DNA from 2 places in the Geobacillus sp. TFV-3 genome. Region 2 is predicted to be linked to the other one. Evidence: predicted binding sites of a transcription regulator. Region 2 holds the regulator's gene; the other holds the start of a gene.
What was found. Region 2 encodes NrdR, which represses ribonucleotide reductase genes. Its sites were predicted from a motif close to AACACNATATATNGTGTT; they were not measured.

Region 1 (15,154 bases), 310 kb from region 2:
CTGCACGCCTCGCGAAGAAGCGTGATGAGCGAAAACGAGCCGGCGAACGATTCGCGGCGGAGCGCCTTGACCGCTTCATACAGTTCCCGTTCCTCATTCGTAAACTCGATCAGCACCGGTTCAACGTGGCGCTTTGACCATTCGATCGGCGTGTCGGCGCGGCGGTTGCGGATCATCACTTTGTTGACGAGCGCTTTTAAATGGTCGTGCGTCTGTACGGTCCGTGTTTTGCCGTATGTTTTGGCAAATTGCTCGGCGTTGCCTAAATGGCCAGGCTTCAAGAGTGAGACGAGGTTGAAAATTTCTTCGATTCGGTTTTGGATCGGCGTCGCCGTCAGGAGCAAACAAAACTTCTTTTTTAAATTTTGCACAAACTCGTAGTTTTTCGTTTTGTTATTTTTCAGTTTGTGCGCCTCGTCGATGATGATCATGTCGTACGACTGCCCGTAGATGATGTCGCGGTGCGGCGGTTTTTTTGCCGTGTCGATCGAGGAAACGACAATATCGCACTGCTCCCAGACGTAGCTCTTTTTCTGCTGGACGGCCGGGATGAAAAACTTTTCGTTCAACTCTCTCGCCCATTGCGAAACAAGGGAGGCGGGAACGAGAATAAGCGCTTTTTTCACAAGGCCGCGAATCATATATTCTTTTAAGACGAGCCCGGCCTCGATCGTTTTTCCAAGCCCGACTTCATCCGCCAAAATGGCTTTGCCGTTCATCTCCTCGACGACGCGGCGCGCCACTTCAAGCTGGTGCGGGAGGATCGTCAAGTGGGGCAAATGTTTCGGCGCCTGCAAGCCATTAAATTCTGGGACGCTTAAATGATGAGCGGCCTCAAGCGCCAGTTCGTACATTTCCCAGCTCGCCCAAGGGCCGTCTTTTTCGACGCGTGCCAAAAATTCTTCCTTCCATGTTTCATCCATTTCAAGATCAATGTTCATGGCGATCCCCTTCCCTTGCTGCGAATGTTTATATAGATTACATTTGGTATGTTGGGTAAAAAAAGAACATTATTATGACCAATTACCATTAAAGTTCGATTATTTCCTATTGCCCTTTGGCTGCAGTTGATGGTAGTATAAATTTAGAACATTCGCATGACTCGTTGATAAGGGCGTTTATTAGTATGCCCGTTTTGAAAACAATTTATCGATGGGCGGATGACGGCAAGGGGAGAGACTACGGAATGTAGCGCCGAAGGAGCAAGCGGAAAACGCGAATCTCTCAGGCAAAAAGACTCTTGCTTGACGCAGCTCTGGAGAGCGCCTGCGTTCACGCAGGCCACCCAAGAGGAAACCGATCGGCCCCACGGACTGCGAACGGATGCGCCAAACGGCCGGCGGGAAACTTTCAGGTGCCAGGACAGAGCCCCCTTACTTGTTGATAGGGGGAAGTCTGTCCTTTTTTGTGTGATGTGGATTAAAGGAGGGAAAAGCAGATGCTAAAGCGCACGCCTCTATTCTCGGTGTACGCCCGTTACGGCGCCAAAACGATTGAATTTGGCGGCTGGGAGATGCCGGTGCAGTTTTCCAGCATCAAGGAAGAACATGAGGCTGTAAGAACACGCGCCGGGCTGTTTGACGTTTCTCATATGGGGGAAATTGTCGTCCGCGGCCGCGGGAGTCTTGCGTTTTTGCAAAAACTCATGACCAATGACGTCGCCAAACTGCGGCCCGGCCGGGCGCAATATACGCTCATGTGCTATGAGGACGGCGGCACAGTCGATGATTTGCTCATTTATCAAAGAGCTGCCGACGACTATTTGCTTGTCGTCAACGCCGCAAATACAGAAAAAGACTTCGCCTGGCTAAGCGAGCATGTTGAGGGCGATGTCGAGCTCAAGGATGTATCGGCCGAAACGGCTCAGCTTGCTTTGCAAGGACCGGCAGCAGAGCGCGTCCTGCAGCGATTGACCGATTTTGATTTGTCTACGCTGCGCCCGTTTTCATTCGCCGACGGCGTCGAAGTCTCGGGCGTGAAGGCGCTCGTTTCGCGCACCGGCTACACGGGTGAAGACGGGTTTGAGCTATATTGTAAAGCCGAAGACGCCGCCGCGCTATGGGAGGCGATCCTGGCCGACGGAGCTCGTGACGGCGTCCTTCCATGCGGGTTGGGGGCGCGCGATACGCTCCGCTTTGAAGCGTGTCTTCCGCTTTACGGCCAAGAGCTGTCCGACTCGATCACACCGGTTGAAGCCGGGCTCGGTTTTGCCGTCAAAACGGAAAAAGAGCCGCCGTTTATCGGCCAAGCTGTGTTGAAACGGCAAAAAGAGGCGGGGCCGCCGCGCCGGCTCGTCGGCATCGAGATGATCGACAGAGGCATTCCGCGCCACGGATACGTTGTATTTGCCGACGGCGAAGAAGTCGGTTTCGTCACGACCGGCACACAGTCGCCGACACTGAAGAAAAACATCGGCTTGGCTTTGGTGAAAGCAGATGTGGCCGCCATCGGCCGGGAGGTGGAGGTGGACATCCGCGGCAAACGGCTGAAAGCGAACATCGTGCCGATTCCGTTTTACAAGCGGGCTAAGTGACGATTCCAAAGCGACAAGGAAAGGGGAAAGCGCTGTGCTCCATCGTTATTTGCCGATGACGGAAGAAGATAAACGAGAGATGTTGAAGACGATCGGCGTCGCCTCGATTGACGACTTGTTTGCCGATATTCCAGAACAAGTCCGCTTCCGCGGCGAGCTGAAGGTGAAACCGGCCAAATCGGAGCCGGAGCTGTGGAAAGAGCTTGCGGCCTTAGCGGAAAAAAACGCCAATCTGAAACAATACGTTTCCTTTTTAGGCGCTGGGGTGTACGACCATTACATTCCAGCGGTGGTAGACCATGTGTTGTCGCGCTCTGAATTTTATACCGCGTATACCCCGTATCAACCGGAAATTTCCCAAGGCGAGTTGCAGGCGATTTTTGAGTTTCAGACGATGGTGTGCGAGTTGACCGGCATGGATGTCGCCAACTCGTCGATGTACGACGGCGGCACGGCGCTTGCCGAAGCGGTGCTTCTTAGCGCCGCGCATACGAAGCGGAAGAAAGTGCTCATCTCGACCGCCGTTCATCCGCAATATCGGGAAGTTGTGCGCACATACGCCAAAGGACAGAAGCTCGAAGTGAAAGAAATTCCGTATGACGGCGGCATCACCGATCTTAAGGCGCTTGAAGCAGAAATGGAGGACGATGTGGCGTGCGTTGTCGTCCAATACCCGAACTTTTTTGGTCAAATTGAGCCGCTGAAAGCGATCGCGCCGCTTGCGCATGAAAAGAAAAGCTTGTTTGTCGTCGCCAGCAACCCATTGGCGCTTGGCGTGCTGACTCCGCCAGGGGCGTTTGACGCCGACATTGTGGTCGGCGACATGCAGCCGTTTGGCATTCCGACGCAGTTTGGCGGCCCGCATTGCGGCTATTTCGCCGTCAAAACGCCGCTCATGCGCAAAATTCCGGGGCGGCTCGTCGGGCAGACGACCGATGAGGACGGGCGCCGCGGATTTGTCTTGACGCTTCAAGCGCGCGAACAGCACATCCGCCGCGACAAGGCGACATCCAACATTTGCTCCAATCAAGCGTTGAACGCCTTGGCCGCTTCCGTGGCGCTGTCGGCGCTCGGCAAGCGGGGCGTAAAAGAAATGGCGACGATGAACCTTCAAAAAGCGCATTATGCAAAGAGGGAATTGGAAAAGCGCGGATTGTCGTCGCCGTTTGCCGGTCCGTTTTTCAACGAATTCGTCATCCGGCTCGGACGGCCGGTTTCTGATGTGAACGACCGCCTGCTCGAAAAAGGAATCATCGGCGGCTATGACCTTGGCGGCGATTATCCGGAGCTGGCGGGCCATATGCTTGTTGCGGTCACCGAACTGCGGACAAAAGAAGAAATCGATCGGTTTGTCAATGAATTGGGGGATGGCCATGCGTAACAATCAACCGCTTATTTTCGAACGAAGCAAGCCGGGGCGCATCGCCTACAGCCTTCCGGCGTTGGACGTTCCGGCTGTCGATGTCAGCGAGCTCGTGCCGGCCGATTATGTTCGCATTGAAGAGCCGGAGCTCCCGGAAGTGTCGGAGCTTGACTTAATGCGCCACTATACGGCGCTCTCGAGACGAAACCACGGCGTCGATTCCGGGTTTTACCCGCTCGGGTCATGCACGATGAAATACAATCCGAAAATCAATGAAAACGTTGCCCGCCTCGCCGGGTTTGCCCACATTCATCCGCTTCAGCCAGAAGAAACGGTGCAAGGGGCGCTCGAGTTGATGTACGACTTGCAGGAACATTTAAAGGAAATCACCGGCATGGATGCGGTCACGTTGCAACCGGCGGCCGGCGCCCACGGAGAGTGGACGGGGCTGATGATGATCCGCGCTTATCATGAAGCAAACGGCGACTTCGGACGGACGAAAGTGATCGTTCCGGATTCGGCGCATGGCACGAACCCGGCGTCGGCCACGGTGGCCGGCTTTGAAACGGTCACGGTCCGCTCGACGGTTGACGGGCTTGTCGATTTGGATGACTTAAAGCGCGTCGTCGGTCCGGATACAGCGGCGCTTATGCTCACGAACCCGAACACGCTCGGGCTGTTTGAAGAGCATATTGTCGAAATGGCCGAAATCGTCCACAAAGCCGGCGGCAAGCTGTATTATGACGGCGCGAATTTAAACGCCATTCTTGGCAAGGCGCGCCCGGGAGACATGGGTTTTGACGTCGTCCATTTGAACTTGCACAAAACGTTCACCGGCCCGCACGGCGGCGGAGGCCCAGGCTCCGGCCCGGTCGGGGTGAAAGCCGACCTCATTCCGTTTTTGCCGAAGCCGGTCATCGAAAAAGGGGAAAACGGCTATTACCTTGATGACGACCGCCCGCAATCGATCGGCCGCGTCAAGCCGTTTTACGGCAATTTCGGCATCAACGTCCGAGCGTACACGTACATCCGCTCGATGGGGCCGGACGGCTTAAAAGCGGTGAGCGAATATGCGGTGTTAAACGCCAACTATATGATGCGCCGGCTTGCTGAGTATTACGATTTGCCGTATGACCGCCATTGCAAGCATGAGTTCGTCCTCTCCGGCCGGCGGCAAAAGAAGCTTGGCGTCAGAACGCTCGACATCGCCAAGAGGCTGCTTGATTTCGGCTTCCATCCGCCGACGATTTACTTCCCGCTCATCGTCGAAGAATGCATGATGATCGAGCCGACGGAGACGGAGTCGAAAGAGACGCTCGATGCGTTTATTGACGCCATGATCCAAATCGCCAAAGAGGCGGAGGAAAATCCGGAAATCGTTCAAGAAGCGCCGCATACGACGGTCGTCAAGCGGCTCGATGAAACGACCGCGGCGCGCAAACCGATTTTGCGCTACCAAAAAGAAACGTAAGCTAAGCCTTGTTCTTATGCGGCCTGCCTCGTAAAGGGAGGCCGCTTCGTTGTCAAAAAAGAAAGTGAACCATCCATCATCGCCTCCAAGCTGAAGGAGAAAAGCTGCGCTATCGGCGCGGCTGCTTCGGTGCTTGAGACGGTCGTTCTGCCGCCGGAATATGCGGCGGTCTAGCGCAAGCGAAAAGAGGCGTCTGCCTTTCCCGGCAGAGCGCCTCTTTCGTTAGGCTACGCTTTTTTCTTCACTTTCCCGGTCCATGTTTTAAATCCGCCTTTTAAATGGTACAAGTCGCGGTACCCTTTTCGGTAGAGCATTTGCGCGGCACGCCCGCTGCGCAGCCCGTTTTGGCAGTACAAATAGATCGGCTGGTCTTTGCGCAATTCTTTCATGCGCATGCGAAGCTGCGTGAGCGGGATGTTGCGCGCCCCTAAAATATGTCCAGCCGCAAACTCATCCGGTTCGCGGACATCAATCAATTGCGCTTTCCGGTAGCCGGCGCGGAACTCTTCCTCTGTCAATGCTTTGACAATTCTCCGCTGCCAGAAGTACGTAATGACGGAATACACGATGATCGCGCCGAGAATAATGAGCAATGCCTTCACCTGTCATGCCTCCTTTCGCTTCATCTGCTATTTCCTATTATATAAAGTCGCTGCGGGGAAGCAAAGAGATTTTCGCCGTGCCATTTTTCTTTCCTTCACCGGCGTTGTTTGCTAAACTAGTAAAGGTGGCCGAAGGCGTTCTGCCCTGAAACGCCGCCAGGTTGAAGCGAGGAACAATGGAGAAGGTGGAACGATGGCAAAAGAAGTATGGCGCTTTATCGATTCCGGCTATTGCCCGCCGGCGTTCAATATGGCGCTCGATGAGGCGCTTCTCGATTGGCACAGCGAAGGAAAAATTCCGCCGACGGTCCGCTTTTATGGCTGGAATCCGCCAACCTTGTCGATTGGCTATTTTCAAAAAGTGGAGAAAGAAATTGACTTAGAGGCGGTCAAACGGCACGGCCTCGGCTTTGTCCGCCGTCCGACCGGCGGGCGCGGCGTCCTGCACGATCAAGAATTGACATACAGCGTGATCGTCTCCGAATCGCACCCGGCGATGCCGAAGACGGTGACGGAAGCCTATCGCGTCATTTCTCAAGGAATTTTAGAAGGATTTCGCTATCTTGGATTGGATGCGTATTTTGCCGTGCCGAAGACAGAAGAAGAGAAAGCCGATTTGCGCAGCCCGCGCTCGGCTGTTTGCTTTGACGCGCCGTCGTGGTACGAACTTGTCGTTGAGGGGCGGAAAGTCGCCGGCAGCGCGCAAACGCGGCAAAAAGGCGTCATTTTGCAGCATGGCTCGATTTTGCTCGATTTGGACGAAGACTTGCTGTTCCGTTTGTTTAAATACCCGAACGAGCGGGTGAAAGAGCGGCTGCAGCGTGAATTTAAAAAGAAAGCGGTCGCCATCAATGAGGTGGCGGGCCGGACGGTGACGATTGAGGAAGCGAAAGAAGCGTTTTACAAAGGATTTGAAAAAGGATTGGACATCGTATTGGAGCCGTACACGCTCACCGACGAGGAACGGGCGTACGTCGAAGAGCTGGCGCGGACGAAATACGAAAGCGATGAATGGAACTTCAAGCGATGAGCAGCGACGCGGCAAATCGCTCGTTTTCCGGCAGAAACGGCGGCACTCCCCCGTTTTTCTCCGCATTTCGCCATGTTTTGTTTTTTGGCTTGACAAAAACGAAATCGTTTGTTCTCTTTAACAATATATAGTATGATTTTCATAAAAAATCATACTATATATTGTTTTTTTCTGTTCGATATGATAAGGTAGAGAAGACAGGACAACTTTGCCAAAAACATGAGAGATTATATAAAAGAGGAGAGATAGGAGAATGACGGTGGCGTCATCCGAGAAAATGAAGATCAATATTGACAAGCTGAACGAGGATATCCGCCTATTTCCGCAAGTGCATCCGATTACGCCGGATATGCACATCACCCATAAAGGCGTATCCCGTTTGGTCATGTTGGATCGGTATTCGTTCAAAGATACGGAGAAGCTGACGCTCACACCGGGTGACTTTGTCGTGTTGACGATCAAGGAAGATCCGAAATTCCCGGCCCGGGGGCTCGGGTTTATCGTCGACATCGACTGGGAGGCGAAAAAGGCGCACGTGTTGATTGAGGACGAATACCGGCATGTGCTCGAAGGGGAAGAGGCGGAGACCGGCATTGTGGTTCGGTCGCTCGACATTATCGACAAGCCGCTCGAGATTTTCTATGAGCAAATCGCCAAGCGCAATGCCACCGGGCTGGCGGCGGTGGAAAAGACGGAAGAAAAGCGGAAAGAGTGGTTCGAAAAGTTTTATCAAGAGCTCGCAAGCTTGAATTTTGTTCCGGCCGGCCGCGTGTTGTACGGCGCAGGTTCAGGCAAGGAAGTGACGTATTTCAACTGCTATGTGATGCCGTTTGTGAAAGACTCGCGCGAAGGAATTTCCGAACATCGGAAGCAGGTGATGGAAATCATGAGCCGCGGCGGCGGCGTCGGAACGAACGGCTCGACATTGCGGCCGCGCCATACGCTTGCGCGCGGGGTGAACGGCAAATCGTCCGGGTCGGTCTCGTGGCTTGACGACATTGCGAAGCTGACTCACCTTGTCGAGCAAGGTGGCTCCCGGCGCGGCGCCCAAATGATTATGCTTGCCGACTGGCATCCGGACATTATCGAGTTCATCGTCTCGAAAATGCAAAACCCGCGCATTTTGCGCTACCTGCTCGAAAATATGGAAGATGAAGGAATCAAAAAAGCAGCGCGCGACAAACTGAAATTTACGCCGCTCACCGAGCGGGAGCGGGCGATGTACGAAGCGATCGTCCGCTACAAGAACGCGCCTGACTACGGCGGTTTCACTGAGGAAATCATCAAAGACGCCGAAGAAAAACTGCGCACCGGTGGTACATACACGGTGCACAATCCTGACTTTTTGACCGGTGCGAACATTTCCGTCTGCTTGACGAAAGAGTTCATGGAAGCGGTCGAAAAGGACGAAGAATACGCGCTCCGTTTCCCGGATGTGGAAACGTATTCCGAAGAGGAAATGCGCATTTACAACGAAAAATGGCATGAAGTCGGCGATGTGCGAGAATGGGAGAAAATGGGCTACCGCGTCCGCGTCTACCGAAAAATCCGCGCCCGCGAACTGTGGAAGCTGATCAATATTTGCGCCACGTATTCCGCCGAACCGGGCATTTTCTTCATCGACAACGCCAACGAAATGACGAACGCCCGCGCGTACGGGCAAAAAGTGGTTGCGACCAACCCGTGCGGGGAACAACCTCTCGCACCATATTCGGTCTGCAACCTGGCCGCCATTAACTTGGCGAACATGGTGGACAAAGAACGGAAAGTCGTGGACTACGAAAAACTGAAACGCACGGTCGAAATCGGGGTGCGGATGCAAGACAACGTCATTGACGCGACGCCGTACTTCCTTGAGGAAAACAAAAAACAAGCGCTCGGCGAGCGCCGCATCGGCCTTGGCGTCATGGGGCTCGCAGACTTGCTCATTTACTGCGAAAAAGCGTACGGCTCTGAGGAAGGAAACGAGCTCGTCGATGAGCTGTTCCGCACGATCGCCACGACCGCGTACCGGGCATCGATCGAGCTGGCGAAAGAAAAAGGCAGCTTCCCGTTTTTGGTCGGCGAAACGGAGGAAGAGACGCGCAAGCTGCGCGAAGCGTTCATCAACACCGGCTACATGAAACGGATGCCAGAAGACATTCGCCAAGATATTTTGAAATACGGCATCCGCAACTCGCACTTGCTGACGGTGGCGCCGACAGGATCGACTGGGACGATGGTCGGCGTCTCAACCGGGCTGGAGCCGTACTTCTCGTTCTCGTACTACCGGAGCGGGCGCTTGGGCAAATTTATCGAAGTGAAAGCGGACATCGTCGAAGAATATTTGGACAAACATCCAGAAGCCGACCCGAACCACTTGCCGCCTTGGTTTGTGACGGCGATGGACTTGCCGCCGGAAGCGCATGCTGATGTGCAATGCATCATTCAGCGCTGGGTCGACTCGAGCTTGTCGAAAACGGTCAACGCGCCAAAAGGCTACACCGTCGAGCAAGTGCAAAAAGTGTACGAACGGTTATGGCGCTGCGGCGCGAAAGGCGGGACCGTCTATGTCGACGGCAGTCGCGATGCGCAAGTGTTGACGCTAAAGGCAGAGGAGAATCAGATTGAAGAGCAACTTGAGCTGCTTCCAGAGGAGCTCGAGGAAAAAGAGACGAAACGCCCCGTTGTGCTCGTTGATACGATTCAAGATGTGCGCGCCACCGATGTGACAATCGGTTCTGAAATTGGCAATATTTGCCCGATTTGCCGCGAAGGGACGATCGAAGAGATCGGCGGCTGCAACACGTGCACCAACTGCGGCGCGCAGCTGAAGTGCGGGTTGTAATGTTGAATGATGGGGTGAAGGACACGCTGGTTCTGCAATGAACATATACCAGTCAAGTAGACCAGTGTAAAAACCCCCCTCTTCAGCTGCTCGCAAGATAGTGGAATGAAGAAACGTTGTCAAGGAAAGCACTTGACAACGTCCCCTTCATTTCACTTCATTGAAGATATTCCCAGCCGTTCACCTGCCAGGCTGCCTTGGTCATTCGGTACTCTATCGGACTAAGGTGGCCTAATCTTTTTTTTTGAAACCGTTCATGATTTCATGATTATAAAATACGAAAAAAATCTTTCATTACACAAAATGGTTGACAGTACCTTTTAGACGTTATGATTCTATTTTTGTACAAACTTTTTTACTGAATGAACAAAAATAACACTGGAGATAAAAATACAAAATGTATAAATATTAACGTACAAAGTGTTTGTATATTGATTTACCCAATTATAACGATAGATTTTAGAATTTGTATTGGACGGTGGCCCTCCTAATTGCTTGATTAGGTTCACAAAATACGAAATTTCTAAAAAAGCTGAGAGACATAGAATAAATAGTGAAGAAATAGTTATAAATAACCATTTTTTTTTGAATAAGCTGCGTTATTCATTATTTTCCATATTTCCCTTCCGAAGAAGAAAAATAGTAGTGCAGATAATATTATAAATACCATTCCTGGATTTCCATTTCCAGAAATTACATGAGGTTTCATTGTAAATAGTTTTGTTAGATATATCATAAATAAACAAGCCAAAAGCAATCCAATCAATCGTCTGGAAAATAAATTCAACTTCACTACTCCCTCCCCCCGATTTTACTGGATTTATCACATGAAACACTCCTTAGGTATGATGAAGGACTGTTTCATTTTTTAAGATAACCACGCAAAGTCGATATCTTGGTCATCATCTGTCCAATCAAACCAATGCGTTGCGGTATTATTAGCGCCGTTGTCAGGATCTTTGTAAGCGATATGCAAATCCCCCGTATAAGAACCGTTTTTATTATATCCAATCCCACAAACAAAATGATATGTGATAGTTGAACCTCCACTGTCAAATAAATCGAATCGGACTGCAACAGGATTGTTGTTATTAATAGCACTGATAAACTTAGAACCGTTTCCTTCTGCGTCTGTTACTATATTGTAGGTCCAAGCATTGCTTGTATGAAAAACATGCTCAAGAGAACCACTAGCCCACATTGAAATGGTTGTGCCCAACCATGTAGTACCTATCTCATTATAAAGATGATTAACTAAGGCTGCCCATGAACCATAGTAAGCGTTATCACGAACATTATACTGTTTAGTGCAAAATAAAAATACAGAGTTCTGCAACGAAACGTGCAGAGCCTAAGGCAAAGAAAAAAGGCTTGCCAGCCCCTAACATTTCCTCTACTGTGGAAGTTGTGAACACATAAACCAAACAGTGGAGGAGCGAAAGGATGCTGGCAATGCCCGAAATGAATCGTATCAGAAAACTGCGTGAAAAGAAAGGGTTATCGATTGCGGAAATTTCCCGCGAAACGGGATATAACTGGAGAACGGTCAAGAAATACGCGGATGGCGGCATTTCTGTCCAACCAACCATCAAACGCAAAAAGGGGATGATGGAGGAAGAAGGATACGGGCAAATCATTGATGACTGGTTGGAGGAGGATGCCAAGCTGCCGAGAAAACAACGGCGAACGAACAAGACGATGTTTGAAGCGCTTTGTCGTGACCATGGATTTCAAGGCTCGTATCGCACCGTTTGCGCGTACGTGCAAAAACGAAGACCGCAGCTCAAACTCGAGAAAGAACAGCGCTATGAACGACTTGAGCACCCGCCAGGCGAGGCGCAGGTGGATTTCGGGAAGATGACGGTGGTGACGAAGGAGGGGAAGGAAGAAGAACGATCGGTTTTGATCGTAAGCTTCCCGTATAGCAACGCTGCGTTTGCTTATCCGCTGCCGGCGGAAAACAGTGAATGCTTCCTCCATGGGTTGACGCAGCTGTTTCGTCAGGCTGGGGGAGTGCCAAAGGCATTGCGCATTGACAATTTGTCCGCGGCCATCGTGTCGATTCGAAAAGGGGGAGAACGCCAATTCACCGAGGCTTTTGAGAAATTTCAACTCTACTATCGGTTTGATGTACAAGTGTGCAATCCATACAGCGGACATGAGAAAGGAAATGCGGAGCGAAAAGTCTATTACACTCGCAACCTTTGTTTCGTCCCGGCTCCGTTGATCGAGTCGGATCCGGAGCTGGTGGAGTGGCTGCATCGCAAGATGGTCGAGGACCGAAACCGCCCTCATTATGAAAAGGGGCGGTTGATAGAGGAGCTATGGCAGGAAGAGCGGCCGGAGCTGTTGGCGTTGCCGGAACAAGATCTTCCGATCTTCTCCCTCGATCACGCTTACGTGAATAAGTACGGAGAAGTGATGGTGGATGGGAAGGCGTTCGTCGTCCATGGCCTGTCCGTCCCCAACCGGGTATTGGTGAAAAAAGAGTGGGATCGTTTCTTTGTGCTCTCTCCTGACGGAGGCATACATCTTGAGATGCCAAGGCCGTATACGAACGTGAAACGCGAGATCCCTTGGAAAGAGATTTTCGCTGAGTGGGAGACCAAACCCCGGGTTGTCGGGCATTCCCGATACCGGGCGTACTTGCCGGAAGCGATCCGAACGTATCTGGCTGGCACCCCGCCCCAGGTGGCGGCCCGTTTGAAAGGGCTGCGAGCGCTGTTGGATCGTTGCACGCTTTATGAAATCCCCCAGTGGCTCGAGGAGAGTCAGCGATGGGACTTGGCTCCTCATGAAATCGGGGTGTTGATGGAAGCCGAGCAATCCCATTACCCGGCCAAGTGGAAAGAATCGTACACCCCTTCCGTCCTGATCGACTATGAAACGGACTTAACGGTGTATGATCAACGTCTTCATCCTGTTCGGGAAGGGGGTGTCCAGGGATGAGAGCAGAGGTGAAAGAGATTTGTAAAGCACTGCATTTGGCCTATATCGCGGATCGATTCGAGGAGGTGATGTTCGAAACGAAAGAACAGTTTTTGCGGGATGTATTGGCGCTGGAGCTGTCGTGCCGCCAGCAGGCGAAACAGGCCCGGCTGATCAAGAAAGCCAAGTTTCGGGAGTTGAAATGGCTGAAGGATTACGAATGGTCGGATCACATCCACTGGCCGACCACGACATCGAAGAAGGAATTGTGTGACCTTCGCTTTTTGGAGCGAAAGCAAAACGTTCTGCTTTTAGGCTCGCCCGGGACAGGAAAAACCCATCTCGCCACAGCGCTCGGCATCCAGGCGTGCCAACAAGGCCATGAGGTTCGGTTTTTCCGCGTCGCGGATCTCGTCGCCCAGCTGGAAGAGGCATTGAAAAATGGCACGCTCGGGCGGCTGAAACGAAGCATCGATGCGTGCGAACTGTTGATATTGGATGAACTCGGCTATGTGCCGTTTCAAAAGCAAGGATCGGAGCTGTTGTTTCATATTATCGCCGACTGTTATGAGCGAAAAAGCGTCATCGTGACGTCGAATCTGGAATTTGGACAGTGGAATCGGGTGTTTGGGGACAACCGCTTGACAGCTGCGCTGGTGGATCGCTTGGTTCACCATGCCCACATCCTGGCCTTTACGGGAGAGAGCTATCGACTGCGGAACGCTCTCTCCGCGATCCAGCCGTCCTCTTCCCCCGGTCTGGAACCTTAAGTCTTGAGCTGGCAAGCCTATGTATTTTTTCTTGCACTTCTCTGCATTTTTTGCTTGCAAAAAACACATTATACCCCAATTCATCATGATAATAATCCATAATCATGGCAGCAACCGTTGGACCACAAGCTGAATTAGGATTATCAATCCCAAAGTTGCGCTGATAGATGCGGTCAACATTTAATACTTTATAATCCGGATTTGTAGCTGTGGCATATACCATTGTAGTATTATGCTCTTTTAACAACTCGTCCCACCCGGGGCTCCTCTTATTACCTTTTTTCAACGACTTTAGCTGTAGCTTTTCAATTTTTTTTATATTCCTCTGTCCCATTTCTTTTTTCAGCTTTTAATTTCCTTAATATTGTGGATTTAGCATTTTCAAATTTTTCTTTCACTTCTTCGTTATTTTTACCAAAACTAAATCTATTTAAACCAAAATAATAGACTTTCTCATCCTTATGTTTTTTGTTCATAGTTTCTGACAAATTCCCGTTTATACCGTACTGTATCATTGGATCGATTGTATCGATTGCAGAGGTAATAAAATAACCTGTAGTTTTATTCATTCATCACATATTATATACCTCACATTTCGCACCCCGAGTTCGACAGCGACTAGGCAAACCAAGTGCCTCTCGCCCCTTGATACAAAATGGATCAGAGGCATTTGAGCATATTTTAGGCGTGTATCTAGGGGCGAGGATGGATACCTAGAAGGCCGATGAAAAAGTACACGCCAAGGCAGGGATTAAGGGGGCTTATGTTGAAAAAGAGGAGAGGAATCTTTGGAATGGAGCGTGAGCGGATCACGAAAGCCCCCAGACCCCCTTCGACTCAGCCTCGTCTATTTCAAGTCATCGACATGGAGGAACTGGTTCCTCCACATCATATCCTGCGCCAAATCAACGAAGCCGTTGACTTCCCCGTCATTCACGATTGGGTGACTCCCCTGTACACGGAAAAAACGGGTCGTCCAGCGGAAGATTCGGAACGGGACCGGCTCTTTGGCGTGCGCAAAAACGGAATTTGGAGCAGGAAGCCCTGCACGTCCTGCCATCCTTTGGCGCCAAATGGCGGAGAGAATGGCCTCCAAAATTCGACATGAGGGAACTCTATGCCTCATTAATTCACCGGCCTTCTAGGATCCGTATCGAACAGCATCTTGGCCATTTTCATTTGCCTAAAATGGCCTTAAAACTGTCGAACTCGGGTAAGAGGGATTATATCACAGGGAACCGGCGTTTTTTTTACATAAAGGGGAAAAGCGAAAATATAGTGGTAAAAGGGAGAATGAAAGGGGGAGCGTCATGATTGTTCATGTCATTCAGTGCGGCGAAACGCTTTGGCAGCTGGCTCAGCGCTACGGCGTCCCGCTCGAGCGGATTGTCGCCGCCAATGAATTGAGCGATCCGAATCGGCTTGCTACCGGGCAAGCGGTTGTCATTCCGGTGCCGTATCGCTATCATACCGTTCGTGCAGGGGAAACGTTATGGCAGATCGCCCATTCGTATGGAGTGACGGTCGAAGCGATTGTACAGGCGAACCGAATCGCCAACCCGGCGCTCATTTATCCAGGCACAGCATTGTTGATCCCAGCTCGCATTCATACGGTGCGCGCGGGGGAAAC
Region 2 (15,154 bases):
GAACGCCGTCTACGGGTTTACGATGATGTTGAATAAAATTTTGGCGGAAGAAGAGCCAACCCATATGCTTGTCGCGTTTGATGCCGGGAAAACGACGTTCCGGCATGAAGCGTTTCAAGAGTATAAAGGCGGACGGCAAAAGACGCCGCCGGAGCTGTCAGAGCAGTTTCCGCTGTTGCGCGAGCTGCTGAGGGCGTATCGCATCCCTGCCTATGAACTCGAGAACTACGAAGCGGACGATATTATCGGAACGCTTGCCGCCCGCGCTGAACAGGAAGGGTTTGAGGTGAAAGTCATTTCCGGCGACCGCGATCTGACTCAGCTCGCCTCCCCTCATGTGACGGTGGACATTACGAAAAAAGGGATTACCGATATCGAACCGTACACGCCAGAGACGGTCCGCGAAAAATACGGCTTAACTCCGGAACAAATCGTTGATTTGAAAGGATTGATGGGCGACAAATCGGACAACATTCCCGGAGTGCCGGGCATCGGGGAAAAGACGGCGGTCAAGCTGCTCAGGCAATTCGGCACGGTCGAAAACGTGCTTGCCTCCATTGATGAGATCAAAGGCGAAAAGTTGAAAGAAACGCTGCGCCAACACCGCGACGCGGCGCTGTTAAGCAAAAAGCTCGCCGCCATTCGCCGCGACGCCCCGGTCGAGCTTTCGCTTGATGACATCGTCTATCAAGGGGAAGACTGGGAGAAAGTGGTCGCTTTATTTAAAGAGCTTGGGTTCCAATCGTTTTTAGAGAAAATGGAATCGCCGTCATCAGAAGAGGAAAAACCGTTTGCGGAGATGGCATTTACGCTTGCTGACCGCGTGACGGAGGAGATGCTTGCCGATAGGGCGGCGCTTGTCATTGAAGTGGTCGAGGAAAATTATCATGATGCGCCGATCGTCGGCATCGCTCTGGTCAACGAACATGGACGGTTTTTCCTGCGCCCGGAGACGGCGCTTGCCGATCCGCAGTTTGTCGCTTGGCTTGGTGATGAAACGAAGAAAAAAAGCATGTTTGACTCAAAGCGCGCGGCAGTCGCCTTGAAATGGAAAGGAGTTGAGCTATGCGGCGTTTCCTTTGATTTATTGCTGGCCGCCTATTTGCTTGATCCGGCGCAAGGTGTTGATGATGTGGCTGCCGCAGCCAAAATGAAGCGATACGAAGCGGTGCGCCCGGATGAAGCGGTGTATGGCAAAGGGGCGAAGCGGGCCGTGCCGGATGAGCCAGTGCTCGCCGAGCATCTCGTCCGCAAGGCGGCGGCGATTTGGGCGCTCGAACGGCCGTTTTTGGATGAACTGCGCCGCAACGAACAAGATGGGTTGCTCGTCGAGCTCGAGCAGCCGTTGTCTTCGATTTTGGCGGAAATGGAATTTGCCGGAGTGAAAGTGGATACAAAGCGGCTTGAACAGATGGGGGAAGAGCTCGCGGAGCAGCTGCGTGCGGTCGAGCAGCGCATTTACGAGCTCGCCGGCCAGGAGTTCAACATCAATTCACCGAAACAGCTCGGCGTCATTTTATTTGAAAAACTGCAGCTGCCCGTCTTGAAAAAAACGAAAACCGGCTACTCCACTTCGGCGGACGTGCTGGAAAAACTTGCGCCTTATCACGAGATCGTGGAAAACATTTTGCATTACCGCCAGCTTGGCAAGTTGCAGTCGACGTATATTGAAGGATTGCTGAAAGTCGTGCGGCCCGATACAAAGAAGGTGCATACGATTTTCAATCAGGCGCTGACGCAAACCGGACGGCTCAGCTCGACGGAGCCGAACTTGCAAAACATTCCGATTCGGCTTGAGGAAGGAAGGAAAATCCGCCAAGCGTTCGTGCCGTCGGAGCCCGATTGGCTCATTTTCGCCGCCGACTACTCGCAAATTGAGTTGCGCGTCCTCGCCCATATTGCAGAAGATGACAATTTAATGGAAGCGTTCCGTCGCGATTTGGATATCCATACGAAAACAGCGATGGACATTTTCCAAGTGAGCGAGGACGAAGTGACGCCCAACATGCGCCGTCAGGCGAAGGCGGTCAACTTTGGGATCGTTTACGGGATCAGTGATTACGGCTTGGCGCAAAACTTAAATATTTCGCGCAAAGAGGCGGCTCAATTCATCGAGCGCTACTTCGAAAGCTTCCCTGGCGTAAAGCGGTATATGGAAAACATTGTGCAAGAAGCAAAACAGAAAGGGTATGTGACGACGCTGTTGCATCGGCGCCGCTATTTGCCGGATATCACGAGCCGCAACTTCAACGTCCGCAGCTTTGCTGAACGGATGGCGATGAACACGCCGATTCAAGGGAGTGCCGCAGACATTATTAAAAAGGCGATGATCGATCTGAACGCCAGACTGAAGGAAGAGCGGCTGCAAGCGCGCCTTTTGCTGCAGGTGCATGACGAGCTCATTTTGGAGGCGCCGAAAGAAGAGATGGAGCGGCTGTGCCGGCTCGTTCCGGAAGTGATGGAGCAAGCGGTCACACTTCGCGTGCCGCTCAAAGTCGATTACCATTACGGCCCGACGTGGTATGACGCGAAATAAAAGGCATCTTGGGGTGCAAACGCTGGCGCCCCATAAAAATGTTTCGAGGCGACGATTCTCGGCTGCGGGTCGATGAATTGGCGCGAAACGGCTGCCGCCTCATGGAGAATCTTTCCCTCGGCGGATCAACCGGCGTCAATGTGAAAATGTCGGCGGGAACGATGCAGGAAAACGGAGGAAAGGGGGGGCGCCATGCCGGAATTGCCGGAGGTGGAAACGATCCGTCGCACGCTTTTGCCGCTTATTGTCGGAAAAACGATTGAGGATGTGCGCATTTTTTGGCCGAACATCATCCGCCATCCACGAGACCCCGAGGCGTTTGCGGCAAGAATGATCGGACAGACGGTGCGTGGTTTGGAACGGCGAGGGAAATTTTTGAAATTCCTGCTCGACCGCGATGCGCTCATTTCCCATTTGCGCATGGAAGGGCGCTATACCGTCGCTTCCGCCTTGGAGCCGCTCGAGCCGCATACGCACGTCGTGTTTTGCTTCACGGACGGCAGTGAACTCCGCTACCGCGACGTGCGCAAGTTCGGAACGATGCACGTTTATGCGAAAGAGGAAGCGGACCGCCGGCCGCCGCTAGCTGAGCTTGGGCCGGAGCCGCTTTCCCCGGCGTTTTCACCAGCTGTATTGGTGGAGCGGGCGGTGAAAACGAAACGGTCGATCAAAGCGTTGCTCCTTGACCAGACGGTCGTGGCTGGGTTTGGCAATATTTATGTCGACGAATCGCTGTTTCGCGCCGGCATTCTTCCCGAACGGCCGGCCGCCTCGCTCTCCAGCAAAGAGATCGAGCGCCTGCATGAGGAAATGGTGGCGACGATCGGCGAGGCGGTCATGAAAGGGGGAAGCACGGTGCGCACGTACGTGAACACACAAGGCGAGGCAGGTGTGTTTCAACATCATTTGTACGTGTATGGCCGCCAAGGCAATCCGTGCAAACGATGCGGCACGCTGATTGAAAAAACGGTCGTCGCCGGCCGCGGCACGCATTATTGTCCGCGCTGCCAGCGCTAGGCGGCCCGTAAAAAGGAGAGAGGTTCCATGACGTTGACGATCGGATTGACCGGCGGGATTGCCAGCGGCAAAAGCACGGTGAGCGCGATGATGCGCGAACTCGGCCTTCCGGTCATTGATGCTGACGAAGCGGCGCGCGCCGTCGTCCGACCGGGGGAAGACGCCTACCGTCAGATTGTCGCCGCCTTCGGTCCGGGCATTTTGCAGACAAATGGAGAGATCGATCGGGCGAAACTCGGGGCGATCGTGTTCAACGACGAAGAAGAACGGAAAAAGCTAAACGCCATCGTTCATCCGGCGGTTCGTCAGAAAATGCTGGAAGAGAAAGAAGCGCTCGTCCGTTCCGGGGCGAAAACGGTCGTATTGGACATTCCGCTTTTATTTGAAAGCGGATTGACATCGTGGGTCGATAAAGTGCTTGTCGTGTATGTTGACGATGACATCCAGCTTCGCCGGCTGATGGAGCGGAACGGGTTCACTGAGGAAGAAGCGCGCGCCCGCATCCGCGCCCAATGGCCGCTGGCAGAAAAAATGAAGCGGGCCGACGCGGTCATCAACAATAACGGAACGAGGGAAGAGACACGCCGTCAGCTGTTGGCGATTTTGAAACAATGGGACGCCTTAGAAAAATAGGCGTCTTTTTTGTTCGCTTTCCGTCATTTTATCCTCCACATTCCTAAAAAATATGATATACTATTTATACAAATACAAGAAAATAGTATAACATATATGAGAGGAGAACAAAGTAAATGAAGGCGAAAGTGGCGATTAACGGTTTCGGACGAATCGGACGGATGGTGTTCCGGCGCGCCATCAATTCCCCTGATCTTGACATTGTGGCGGTGAATGCCAGCTATCCGCCGGAAACGTTAGCCCATTTAGTGAAATATGACTCAAACCACGGCAAATTTGATGGTGAGGTCATCGCCTTGGAAAACGGCCTGCTCGTCAACGGCAAAACAGTGAGGCTGTTAAACTCGCGCGACCCGAAACAGCTGCCGTGGAAAGAGCTTGATATCGATATTGTGATTGAAGCGACCGGAAAATTCAACGATCGTGAAAAGGCGAGCCTTCACCTTGAGGCAGGGGCGAAGCGCGTCATTTTAACCGCCCCGGGCAAAAATGAAGATGTGACGATCGTCGTCGGCGTCAACGAGCATATGCTTGACATCGACCGCCATTTCATCATTTCGAACGCCTCGTGTACGACAAACTGTTTGGCTCCGGTCGTCAAAGTGCTCGATGAAGCGTTTGGGATTGAAAACGGACTGATGACCACGGTTCACGCGTATACGAACGACCAAAAAAACATCGACAACCCGCATAAAGATTTGCGCCGCGCCCGCTCATGCGCGCAATCGATCATCCCGACGACAACAGGAGCGGCGAAAGCGCTTGGCCTAGTGCTGCCACATTTAAAAGGGAAGCTTCACGGCATGGCGCTCCGCGTCCCGACGCCGAACGTCTCGCTCGTCGACTTGGTCGTCGACTTGAAGCGCGATGTGACGGTTGATGAAGTGAACGAGGCGTTCATCCGTGCTGCCAACGGCCCATTGAAAGGCATCTTGGATTTTACGATGGAGCCGCTCGTCTCGATCGATTTCAATACGAATCCGCATTCTGCGATTATCGACGGCCTGTCGACTATGGTGATGGAAGGGCGAAAAGTGAAAGTGCTCGCTTGGTATGACAATGAATGGGGCTATTCGTGCCGCGTCGTTGATTTAGCCCATCTTGTCGCGGCCAAAATGAAAGAGCGTCTCAGCGTCAATGCGTAACAGCGGTTCGATGTGAAGCGCGACGCCTGCGCTATGGCTTTTGCGATCCGCACAAACGGATCAGGCCGCGGTGCGGGCGTGGGCGCTTTTTCTCTTTTTTATGCAAAAAAATAAAAAAGCCTGTTGCAAAAACCCCCTAAACAAAGTATACTATGTCTCGTGAACTTCTTAACGGCAAGGGTAATGTGACTACTTAAAGGGTTAGGACCTCTTAGGACTAACTTTCCCCCGTGGTAGTTATACATGCCATTTTGCAACTCACCTTCTGTTTTTTTATTTGTTTGAGAAAATTGGTTAAAGGGGGATTCTTTTCATGGACACGATGGGTCGTCACGTTATCTCGGAACTTTGGGGATGCGACTTTGACAAACTGAATGATATTGATTTTATTGAAAAAACGTTCGTTGACGCCGCGTTAAAGTCGGGAGCGGAGATTCGCGAAGTGGCGTTCCATAAATTCGCTCCGCAAGGCGTAAGCGGGGTCGTCATTATTTCGGAATCGCATTTGACGATTCACACGTTTCCCGAACACGGCTATGCGAGCATTGATGTGTATACATGCGGCCATTTAGATCCGACGATTGCCGCCGATTACATCGCCGAAATGCTGGGCGCGCAAACGCGGGAAACGATTGAACTTCCGCGCGGCATGCGCCCGATCGAAGTGAAAAAGGCGCAGGCGCTGTAATTGGATAAGGATAAGATAAACCGAAAGGAGCGTAAGCAAAACGCTCCTTTTTTTGTGCCTTAGGCGGTGCAACAGCGGCGAAAATCATGGTATGATGGAAGAAAAAGAATGACTAGGGAGACGTGGCAATAAGCATGTGGAAAACACTCAAATACGCCTTCACAAACCATTGTGAAACGCGGGAAAATCATGAAGATGAAGAGCTAAGAAGCCATTATTACAAAGCGACGAACCGCGCCGTCATCGATGCGGTCAAAGAGCTGCTCTCGTCGCTGCCCGGCGCCGAGCTCATTTCTGTTTCCGAAGAGCGCGGCGAAATTTGTGCGCAAACAAGGCGCGGCAAAAAGTTGTTCATCGTCGCTACCGTCATTTCCGTGCGGCCGTTTGAAACGGCGGTCGACTTTTCCGCGACGACGGAGACGAAGCTATTGCCGTTTGATTTTGGGCATAGCCGGGCGGTCATTCTCGATTTGTATCGGAAGCTCGACGCCCGCCTGCCCTATATCGGTTCCGGACTGAACAGCTAACTATATCTTGTCTGCTTTCGTCCATTCCGGTATGATAGGAAATAAGAAGATCAACGGAGTGGATGTTATGCGATGTCCTTCATGCCATCATCAAGGCACGCGCGTGCTTGACTCGCGCCCGGTTGAAGAGGGTCGTTCGATCCGCCGCCGGCGGGAGTGCGAACAGTGCCATTATCGGTTTACGACGTTTGAGCGGATCGAGGAGCCGCCGCTGATTGTTGTGAAAAAAGAGGGAACGCGCGAAGAATTCAGCCGGGAGAAAATTTTGCGCGGCTTGATCAAAGCGTGCGAGAAGCGTCCCGTGGCGCTCGAGGAGCTTGAAAAAGTGACGCAGGAAATTGAGCGTGAGCTGCGCAATCAAGGCGTCTCGGAAGTGAAAAGCGAAACGATCGGCGAAATGGTGATGGAGCGCCTGTCGCACATCGATGAGGTCGCCTATGTTCGCTTCGCTTCCGTCTATCGGCAGTTTAAAGATATTAATGTGTTCATTGAAGAACTGAAAGAGCTGATCAAAAAAGGGCAACGGTGAAAAAAGGGCTTTGGCGTTAGGCGGCAAGCCCTTTTTTCAGCGTCTTTTCGGCAGGAAAGGAGAGAGCCGGTTTGAAACGAATACGGAGGAATGGAAGGTCGAAGCGATGCAACACCATTGGAAAGAGCTGATTGCTGTCGACCGTTATACCGTGCAAAGCCGAGGGGTGTTGCAAGAGATGGACCGTCAAGTGCTGACGCTGCTTTACCAGCCGCTCATCGGCTGCCGAGCGTTGGCGCTTTATATGACGCTTTGGGGGGAGCTTGAGCTGCTTGACGGCCAGGAAGCGACCCATCATCGGCTTATGGCGCTCATGCAGTGCGGGCTGCCGGACATTTACAGCGAACGGTTGAAACTCGAAGGAATCGGGCTGCTCAACACATACGTCCACGCTCCAGGGGCGGATGAACCGAAGCTGTTTCTTTATGAGCTGCGTCCGCCGCTGGAGCCAGACCAGTTTTTCCGCGACGAGATGTTGAGTGTTTTTTTGCGCCGGCAAGTCGGCCGTCTCTTGTTTATCCAGTTGAGCAACTTTTTTGCTCGCCCATCCATTGATGAAGCGAAATTCACCCAAGTGACGCGGTCGTTTTCCGACGTGTTTTCGGCCGTGCCCGCTGAACAAATCGTCGCCGGCCTCAGCGAAGAAGCCGGGCCCGAGCTGCTTGAAGGGAAGGGTCACATCAGGCGGAATGAGGCGTCGTATGTGCTCGATGATGATGTATTCGACTTTGAGCTGTTTTTTGCCGGCTTGTCCAAGCAGCTCGTGCCGCGCCGGGCTGTGACAGCGAAAGTGAAGGAAGCGATTAAAAAGCTGGCGTTTTTATACGGCATTCCGCCGCTTGAGATGCAAAAACTGGTCCTTGGCGTCATCGATCCAGCCTATCATATCGATATTGACGCGTTGCGCCGGGCGGCGCGCGAATGGTATGAGCTCGAACATGGCGGTGTTGAGCCGCGCCTCGTTGAACGAGTGCAGCCGCTCGCCTACCGGACGATGGAGAACATCGAACCGCGCACGAAAGAGGAGCAGCTGATCAAACAGCTGGAAACAATTTCCCCGCGCCAGCTGCTAAAAGAGATTTCAGGCGGCGCTGAGCCGTCGCTGGCTGATTTGCAGTTGATCGAAGACATTATGTTCCAGCAGCAGCTGCTCCCCGGAGTTGTCAACGTGCTCATTTATTACGTCATGCTCCGAACGAATATGAAGCTGTCGAAAAAATACGTCGAAAAAATCGCCAGCCATTGGGCGCGCAAAAAGGTGAAAACGGTGAAGGAAGCCATGGAGCTGGCGAAAGAAGAAGCGAAAACATACCAAAACTGGGCGAACGAAAAGGAAAAAGGAACGCGGACGGTGCGCAAAATCGTGCGCACGGAAATCGTCCCCGACTGGCTGAACATGGATTACAGCCAGCCGGAGGATGACGATTTTGACGTCGAACAGGCGCGCAAAGAGCTTGAGGAACGGCTGAAAAAATACCGTGATGAATCATAGAGGGAAAAGCCATGGAACGAGTAAACCACCTGTTGCAGCGGTTGCTTGGCAATCAACGGTTTAAGCAGCGCTACGAACAAATGAAACGCTACATTTTGGAGCATCCGGACGTGCAGCTGTTTTTGCGGGCGCACGAACGGCAATTGTCGGCCGATGCGGTTGACCGCAGCTTGATGAAGCTGTATGAATTCATCGAGCAGCACGGGAATTGCCGCCAATGTCCGGGCCTTGAGCGATGCAACAACATGCTGCCGGGATACCATCCAAATTTGGTGGTCAACGGTGGAAGGATCGACGTTGAGTACGACCGCTGCCCAAAAAAAGTGCAATACGACGAGAGGAAGCGGCAAGAGTCGCTCATTCAAAGCATGTTCATGCCGCGCGAAATCTTGCGTGCTTCGCTCTCTGACGTCGATCTCAATGATGATGGGCGGATCAAAGCGATCCGATTTGCCGAGCGGTTTGTGGCGGAATACGAGCCGGGGAAAAAAATGAAAGGCTTGTATTTGCACGGATCGTTCGGGGTGGGCAAAACATATTTGCTTGGAGCGATCGCCAACGAGCTGGCGAAGCGAAACGTCCCATCGCTGATCGTCTACGTGCCCGAGCTGTTTCGCGAGATGAAACATTCGCTTCAAGATCAAACGATGAGCGAAAAGCTTGATTATATCAAAAAAGTGCCGGTGCTGATGCTCGATGACCTTGGAGCGGAGGCGATGTCGAGCTGGGTGCGCGACGATGTGCTCGGCCCGATCTTGCAATACCGGATGTTTGAAAACTTGCCGACGTTTTTCACGTCGAACTTTGATATGCAGCAGCTCGCCCACCATTTGACGTATTCGCAGCGCGGTGAAGAAGAGAAGGTGAAGGCGGCGCGCATTATGGAGCGAATCCGCTATTTGGCCTATCCGATTGAAATCACTGGACCGAACCGCCGGCAATAGCGGTCGGCGGCAGCGAACGGCGCCTGAGGAAGGGGCGCCGCTTTTTTTGGGCGCGCAGCGTCTGTCAGCCCGATGACCTGCGAGCTTCTGTGCGCTGTTTTTCGTGTTTCTAGTCTAAACAGCCCGTTGTCCCCATATATATAAACCAAGCATTCCTTTCGGGCTAAAGGGGGGGACAGCGGGTGATCGAAATCCATTTTGACGAGGCAAGCGAGGCGGAAAAATTGGTTGGGCTGCTATATCACCGGCAACCGGATGACGGTCCGCTGTTTCATGCCGCTTATGACGGGAACAAAACCGTGGCGGTTTACATACAGGGCGAGGAGAAGCGTGTGCTTGAGGAGCATATCATCCCAGCTATGACGGCGTTTATGCAGGAGGTGATAGAAGACCGGCTGCTGCTATCCATCATTGCCAATATTTTTTATTTCCGCGACGTCGAAGAACAGCAGCAAATTTTGGCCCTCGCTCATTCGTTTTTGGACGGCGAGCGGCGCGATTACCGGAAAAGCGCGGCGTTTGCCGTCTCGCGCACCGTGATGCTGCGCGACGCTTTTGCCTCCTTTTTGCGCGACGGCTTGTCGTTTTCGTTTTCATCGTTCATCACGTTCCGGTTAAAGCCGTATATGGAGCGCCTCCAACATTATGTCGAGCTCGCGATTGATGAATACAAGCTCGAGCAGGAGTATCAAAATTTTGTGCAAATGCTGCGCGACTGCCTGGCTGGCCGGACCCCGCAATGGCCGCGCCTGTATTTGGTGCACGATCCGCCACACTTCGTATTTTACGACAGCGAGCGGCGGGAGCTGTCGGCGGTGGAAGTGAGACAGTTGATCGATCGCCATCTCGTCTTCAGCCAGCCGATGTATATTGATGCATCGGTGCTCGCTCCGCTTGTTTCGCTCGCTCCAGCGGAAATTGAGCTGTACACCGATCATCCGGATGACGGCATGGTGCAGACGCTGCAAAACGTGTTTCAAGAACGGCTGATCGTCTGCCGCCGCGCCGATTTTTCCCATTTGTTTACCGCCAACGCTGGAAATGGGGGAGAAGCTTGATTTTTCCTGCTGTTTTCGCTATAATGTCGTCATGAATAGGAATGAACAAAAGCGATGACGAGGACATGGGCGCATTTTTACGGTTTCCAGAGAGGGAAGGCAGCGGCTGGAACCTTCCTAACACGAAAAATGCGCTTACCCCCTCAGAGCTGCGGCAGTGAACGGAACGCTCAGTAGTTGCCGCCGGTTTTCGGCCGTTATGCGTGTTGAGCCATGGCATGGCGAGGCGATGCCATGGGAAGAAGGGTGGAACCACGACGAAAACTCGTCCCTTTGTGAGGGAGGAGTTTTTTTATTTTTCATCATCACGACGAAGGAGTGATTACCGATGCCAGATGTGATTCGCATTACGTTCCCGGACGGGGCGCAAAAAGAGTTTCCAAAGGGGGCGACGACGGAAGACATCGCTGCCTCGATCAGCCCGGGGCTGAAGAAAAAAGCGATCGCCGGCAAACTGAACGGCCGGTTTGTTGATTTGCGCACACCGCTTCACGAAGATGGCGAGTTGGTCATCATCACCCAAGACATGCCGGAGGCGCTTGACATTTTGCGCCATAGCACCGCCCACTTAATGGCGCAGGCGATCAAGCGGCTGTATGGCAACGTCAAGCTCGGCGTCGGTCCGGTGATTGAAAACGGCTTTTACTATGATATCGACATGGAGCATAAGCTGACGCCTGACGACCTCCCGAAAATCGAAGAAGAAATGCGCAAGATTGTCAAAGAAAATTTGGACATCGTCCGCAAAGAAGTGAGCCGCGAAGAAGCCATCCGGCGGTATGAAGAAATCGGCGATGAGTTGAAGCTTGAGTTGATCGCCGATATTCCGGAAGGCGAGCCGATTTCGATTTATGAGCAAGGCGAGTTTTTCGACCTTTGCCGCGGCGTGCACGTGCCGTCGACCGGAAAAATCAAAGAGTTCAAGCTGCTCAGCATCTCGGGGGCCTATTGGCGCGGCGACAGCAACAACAAAATGCTGCAGCGCATCTACGGCACGGCGTTTTTCAAGAAGGAAGACTTGGACCATTATTTGCATCTTCTCGAAGAAGCGAAAGAGCGCGACCACCGGAAGCTTGGCAAAGAGCTTGAGCTGTTTATGACGTCACAAAAAGTCGGACAAGGCTTGCCGCTTTGGCTGCCGAAAGGGGCGGCGATTCGCCGCGTGATCGAACGGTACATCGTCGACAAAGAAGTGGCGCTCGGATACGATCATGTCTACACACCGGTGCTTGGCAGCGTCGAGCTATATAAAACATCGGGCCATTGGGATCATTACAAAGAAAACATGTTCCCGCCGATGGAGATGGACAACGAAGAACTTGTTCTTCGTCCGATGAACTGCCCGCACCATATGATGATTTACAAAAGCAAGCTGCACAGCTACCGCGAGCTGCCGATCCGCATCGCGGAACTTGGCACGATGCACCGCTACGAAATGTCTGGAGCGCTGACCGGCCTGCAGCGCGTCCGCGGCATGACGCTCAACGACGCCCACATTTTCGTGCGCCCGGACCAAATCAAAGACGAGTTCAAGCGCGTTGTCAACTTGATTTTGGAAGTCTATAAGGATTTCGGCATTGACGAATACTCGTTCCGCTTGTCTTACCGCGATCCGCATGACAAAGAAAAATATTACGACGACGATGAAATGTGGGAAAAAGCCCAGCGCATGCTGCGGGAAGCCATGGATGAGCTTGGGCTTGACTACTACGAAGCGGAAGGGGAAGCGGCGTTTTACGGGCCGAAGCTCGATGTGCAAGTGCGCACGGCGCTCGGCAAAGATGAGACGCTCTCAACGGTGCAGCTTGACTTCCTATTGCCGGAGCGCTTTGACCTCACTTACATCGGCGAAGACGGAAAGCCGCATCGTCCGGTCGTCATCCATCGCGGCGTCGTCTCGACGATGGAGCGGTTTGTCGCATTTCTCATCGAGGAGTATAAAGGGGCGTTCCCGACATGGCTCGCCCCGGTTCAAGTCAAAGTGATCCCCGTGTCGCCGGAGGCGCACCTCGATTACGCGTATGACGTGCAGCGGACGTTGAAAGAACGCGGCTTCCGCGTTGAAGTCGATGAGCGCGACGAAAAAATTGGCTACAAAATCCGCGAAGCGCAAATGCAAAAAGTTCCGTACATGCTCGTCGTCGGCGATAAAGAAGTGTCTGAACGAGCGGTCAACGTCCGCCGCTACGGTGAAAAAGAAAGTCGGACGATGGGGCTTGATGAGTTTGTTGACTTGCTTGCTGCTGATGTACAGGAAAAACGGACAAAATCAGGGAAAGCATAATGAAGAACCCAACAGGCGAAACTCGAGGGCAACAGACAGAATGAAGGCAAAAACGATGGCGACGGCCAAAGTCATGAGCGGGTTCAAGAGCAGAGAAAGCGGCGAAGTGTCGTGCCGCGAGGAACAATAAAACATTTTCTCTTGCCAATTCGACGTCAATCCGCTATAATAAGTGACGTTGTGTTTATCAAGATCCGCTCCTTGACATGCCATCGCCAAGGTGGTATAGTGTATAAAGTGGAATGATTGCTTGTTTGTAACAAAAGCAGAAGCACCCCGCTTCTCACCTGACCGACGCCAAGACGGCTGTTGGCAGGTTGTTACGGTTCGTCAATGCGAGTGTAAGGACGTACTGCGCGGGTGCTTTGTGCATCTGCGCTTTTTTTGGCTGGAAGTGGGGCTCTGCTGGCAAACAAGCCAGTCGGAAAAAACCTTGGAGGTGGCTCATTATTAGCAAAGATTTTATTATCAACGAACAAATTCGTGCCCGTGAAGTGCGCTTGATCGACCAAAACGGCGAACAGCTTGGCATCAAGTCGAAGCAGGAGGCGCTTGAGATTGCGGCAAGACGCAACTTGGATCTTGTGCTTGTCGCACCGAACGCCAAACCGCCCGTCTGTCGCATTATGGACTACGGCAAATTCCGCTTCGAGCAGCAGAAGAAAGAGAAAGAAGCACGTAAAAAGCAAAAAGTGATCAACGTCAAAGAGGTGCGCCTCAGCCCGACGATCGAGGAACATGACTTCAACACGAAGCTCCGCAACGCGCGCAAGTTTCTCGAAAAAGGCGATAAAGTGAAGGCGACGATCCGCTTCAAAGGTCGGGCGATCACCCATAAAGAAATCGGGCAGCGCGTCCTTGACCGCTTCTCGGAAGCGTGCGCCGACATTGCCGTTGTCGAAACGGCGCCGAAAATGGACGGGCGCAACATGTTTTTAGTGCTCGCACCGAAAAACGACAACAAGTAAGGAGGAACCTGCGATGCCAAAAATGAAAACTCACCGCGGCTCGGCGAAACGGTTCAAAAAAACGGCGAGCGGCAAATTAAAACGCGGCCATGCGTATACGAGCCACTTGTTTGCTAATAAAACGAAAAAACAAAAGCGTCATCTCCGCAAAGCGGCGCTTGTTTCGCCTGGCGATTTCAAACGCATCCGCCAAATGCTTGACAACTTGAAATAATGACCGAACAATAGGAGGGAACGATTTATGCCACGCGTAAAAGGTGGACCTGTGACGCGCAGACGTCGCAAAAAAGTATTGAAACTCGCGAAAGGCTATTTCGGCGCGAAACACGCGTTATATAGAGTTGCGAACCAACAAGTCATGAAATCGCTCATGTATGCGTACCGCGACCGCCGTCAACGGAAGCGCGACTTTCGCAAACTGTGGATCGCCCGCATCAACGCGGCGGCTCGCCAAAACGGCTTGTCGTACAGCCGTTTGATGCATGGCTTGAAGCTGGCCGGCGTCGAAGTCAACCGGAAGATGCTCGCCGACTTGGCGGTCAATGACCAAGCGGCGTTCGCCCAACTCGCCGATTTGGCAAAAGCGAATTTGAATAAATAACAACGATGGCCATCCTTGATCAGGGTGGCCATTTTCTTATCAAGGAAAGGGATCATATGGTACAATACGGGATAGCGATCAATCTTCTCGCTTTTTTCGTGATGGGGATCGACAAATACAAAGCGAAGCGCCGCCGCTTTCGCACTGCCGAGCGGACGCTTTGGCTGCTTTCATTGGTTGGCGGTGCCATCGGCGGCGCAGCTGGGATGTACATGTTTCGCCATAAAACTCGCCATTCGGCTTTTCGCTATGGGCTGCCGCTGCTGGCAGCGGCGGAGCTGTTTCTCTATTGGCGATGGATGAGGTAGAAAGGGGAGGAGAGAATGAATTGGCCTTTGCTTTACGAAATGCAGCGCACCTTGGATCGGCGCATTGAAACGGAGCATGGCTTGATGGAGGAAGATTTGTTTGCGCGCAAGCAACTCGCCTTTCTTGTTGAATTAGGCGAACTCGCGAATGAGACGCGCTGTTTTAAATTTTGGAGCATCAAACCGCCCGAGCCAGCCGAGCGAGTGCTTGAGGAATATGTCGACGGCTTGCATTTTTTATTGTCGCTTGGGCTTGAGTGCGGCTTGTTTTATGAAGGCAAGGAAGCCCCGTCGGCAGCGCGGCCGCTTGTCGAGCAGTTTCTCGCCGTGTTTCGCGCCGCTGAGCGTTTTAGGGAGACGAGAGCGCGAGCGGAATATGATGCGCTGTTTGCGGAATATTGGCGGCTTGGCGTCGCGCTCGGGT

Region 1: a site for NrdR is predicted at 7,150-7,167, ahead of BJQ97_RS05710 (vitamin B12-dependent ribonucleotide reductase). Genes of this name have one in related genera too.

The regions. Positions count from the first base shown of each region.
Region 1 is NZ_MPSP01000001.1:1,117,140-1,132,293, forward strand. Features, by position in the region: gene BJQ97_RS05675 (DEAD/DEAH box helicase) at 1-941, opposite strand, end outside; glycine riboswitch at 1,161-1,250, shown strand; gene gcvT (glycine cleavage system aminomethyltransferase GcvT) at 1,439-2,533, shown strand; gene gcvPA (aminomethyl-transferring glycine dehydrogenase subunit GcvPA) at 2,568-3,914, shown strand; gene gcvPB (aminomethyl-transferring glycine dehydrogenase subunit GcvPB) at 3,907-5,367, shown strand; gene BJQ97_RS05700 (rhodanese-like domain-containing protein) at 5,595-5,969, opposite strand; gene BJQ97_RS05705 (lipoate--protein ligase family protein) at 6,163-6,999, shown strand; gene BJQ97_RS05710 (vitamin B12-dependent ribonucleotide reductase) at 7,253-9,826, shown strand; gene BJQ97_RS05715 (hypothetical protein) at 10,695-11,045, opposite strand; gene istA (IS21 family transposase) at 11,270-12,775, shown strand; gene istB (IS21-like element helper ATPase IstB) at 12,772-13,524, shown strand; gene BJQ97_RS05730 (hypothetical protein) at 13,830-14,093, opposite strand; partial or broken gene BJQ97_RS05735 (transposase) at 14,318-14,521, shown strand; gene BJQ97_RS05740 (glycoside hydrolase family 18 protein) at 14,835-15,154, shown strand, end outside.
Region 2 is NZ_MPSP01000001.1:804,808-819,961, forward strand. Features, by position in the region: gene polA (DNA polymerase I) at 1-2,536, shown strand, start outside; gene mutM (DNA-formamidopyrimidine glycosylase) at 2,729-3,553, shown strand; gene coaE (dephospho-CoA kinase) at 3,581-4,186, shown strand; gene BJQ97_RS04055 (glyceraldehyde-3-phosphate dehydrogenase) at 4,303-5,331, shown strand; gene speD (adenosylmethionine decarboxylase) at 5,645-6,019, shown strand; gene BJQ97_RS04065 (cytosolic protein) at 6,148-6,546, shown strand; gene nrdR (transcriptional regulator NrdR) at 6,614-7,075, shown strand; gene BJQ97_RS04075 (replication initiation and membrane attachment family protein) at 7,182-8,567, shown strand; gene dnaI (primosomal protein DnaI) at 8,579-9,511, shown strand; gene ytxC (putative sporulation protein YtxC) at 9,694-10,569, shown strand; T-box leader at 10,615-10,845, shown strand; gene thrS (threonine--tRNA ligase) at 10,898-12,853, shown strand; ribosomal protein L20 leader region at 13,111-13,244, shown strand; gene infC (translation initiation factor IF-3) at 13,300-13,821, shown strand; gene rpmI (50S ribosomal protein L35) at 13,835-14,035, shown strand; gene rplT (50S ribosomal protein L20) at 14,063-14,422, shown strand; gene BJQ97_RS04110 (DUF1294 domain-containing protein) at 14,479-14,730, shown strand; gene BJQ97_RS04115 (dUTP diphosphatase) at 14,746-15,154, shown strand, end outside.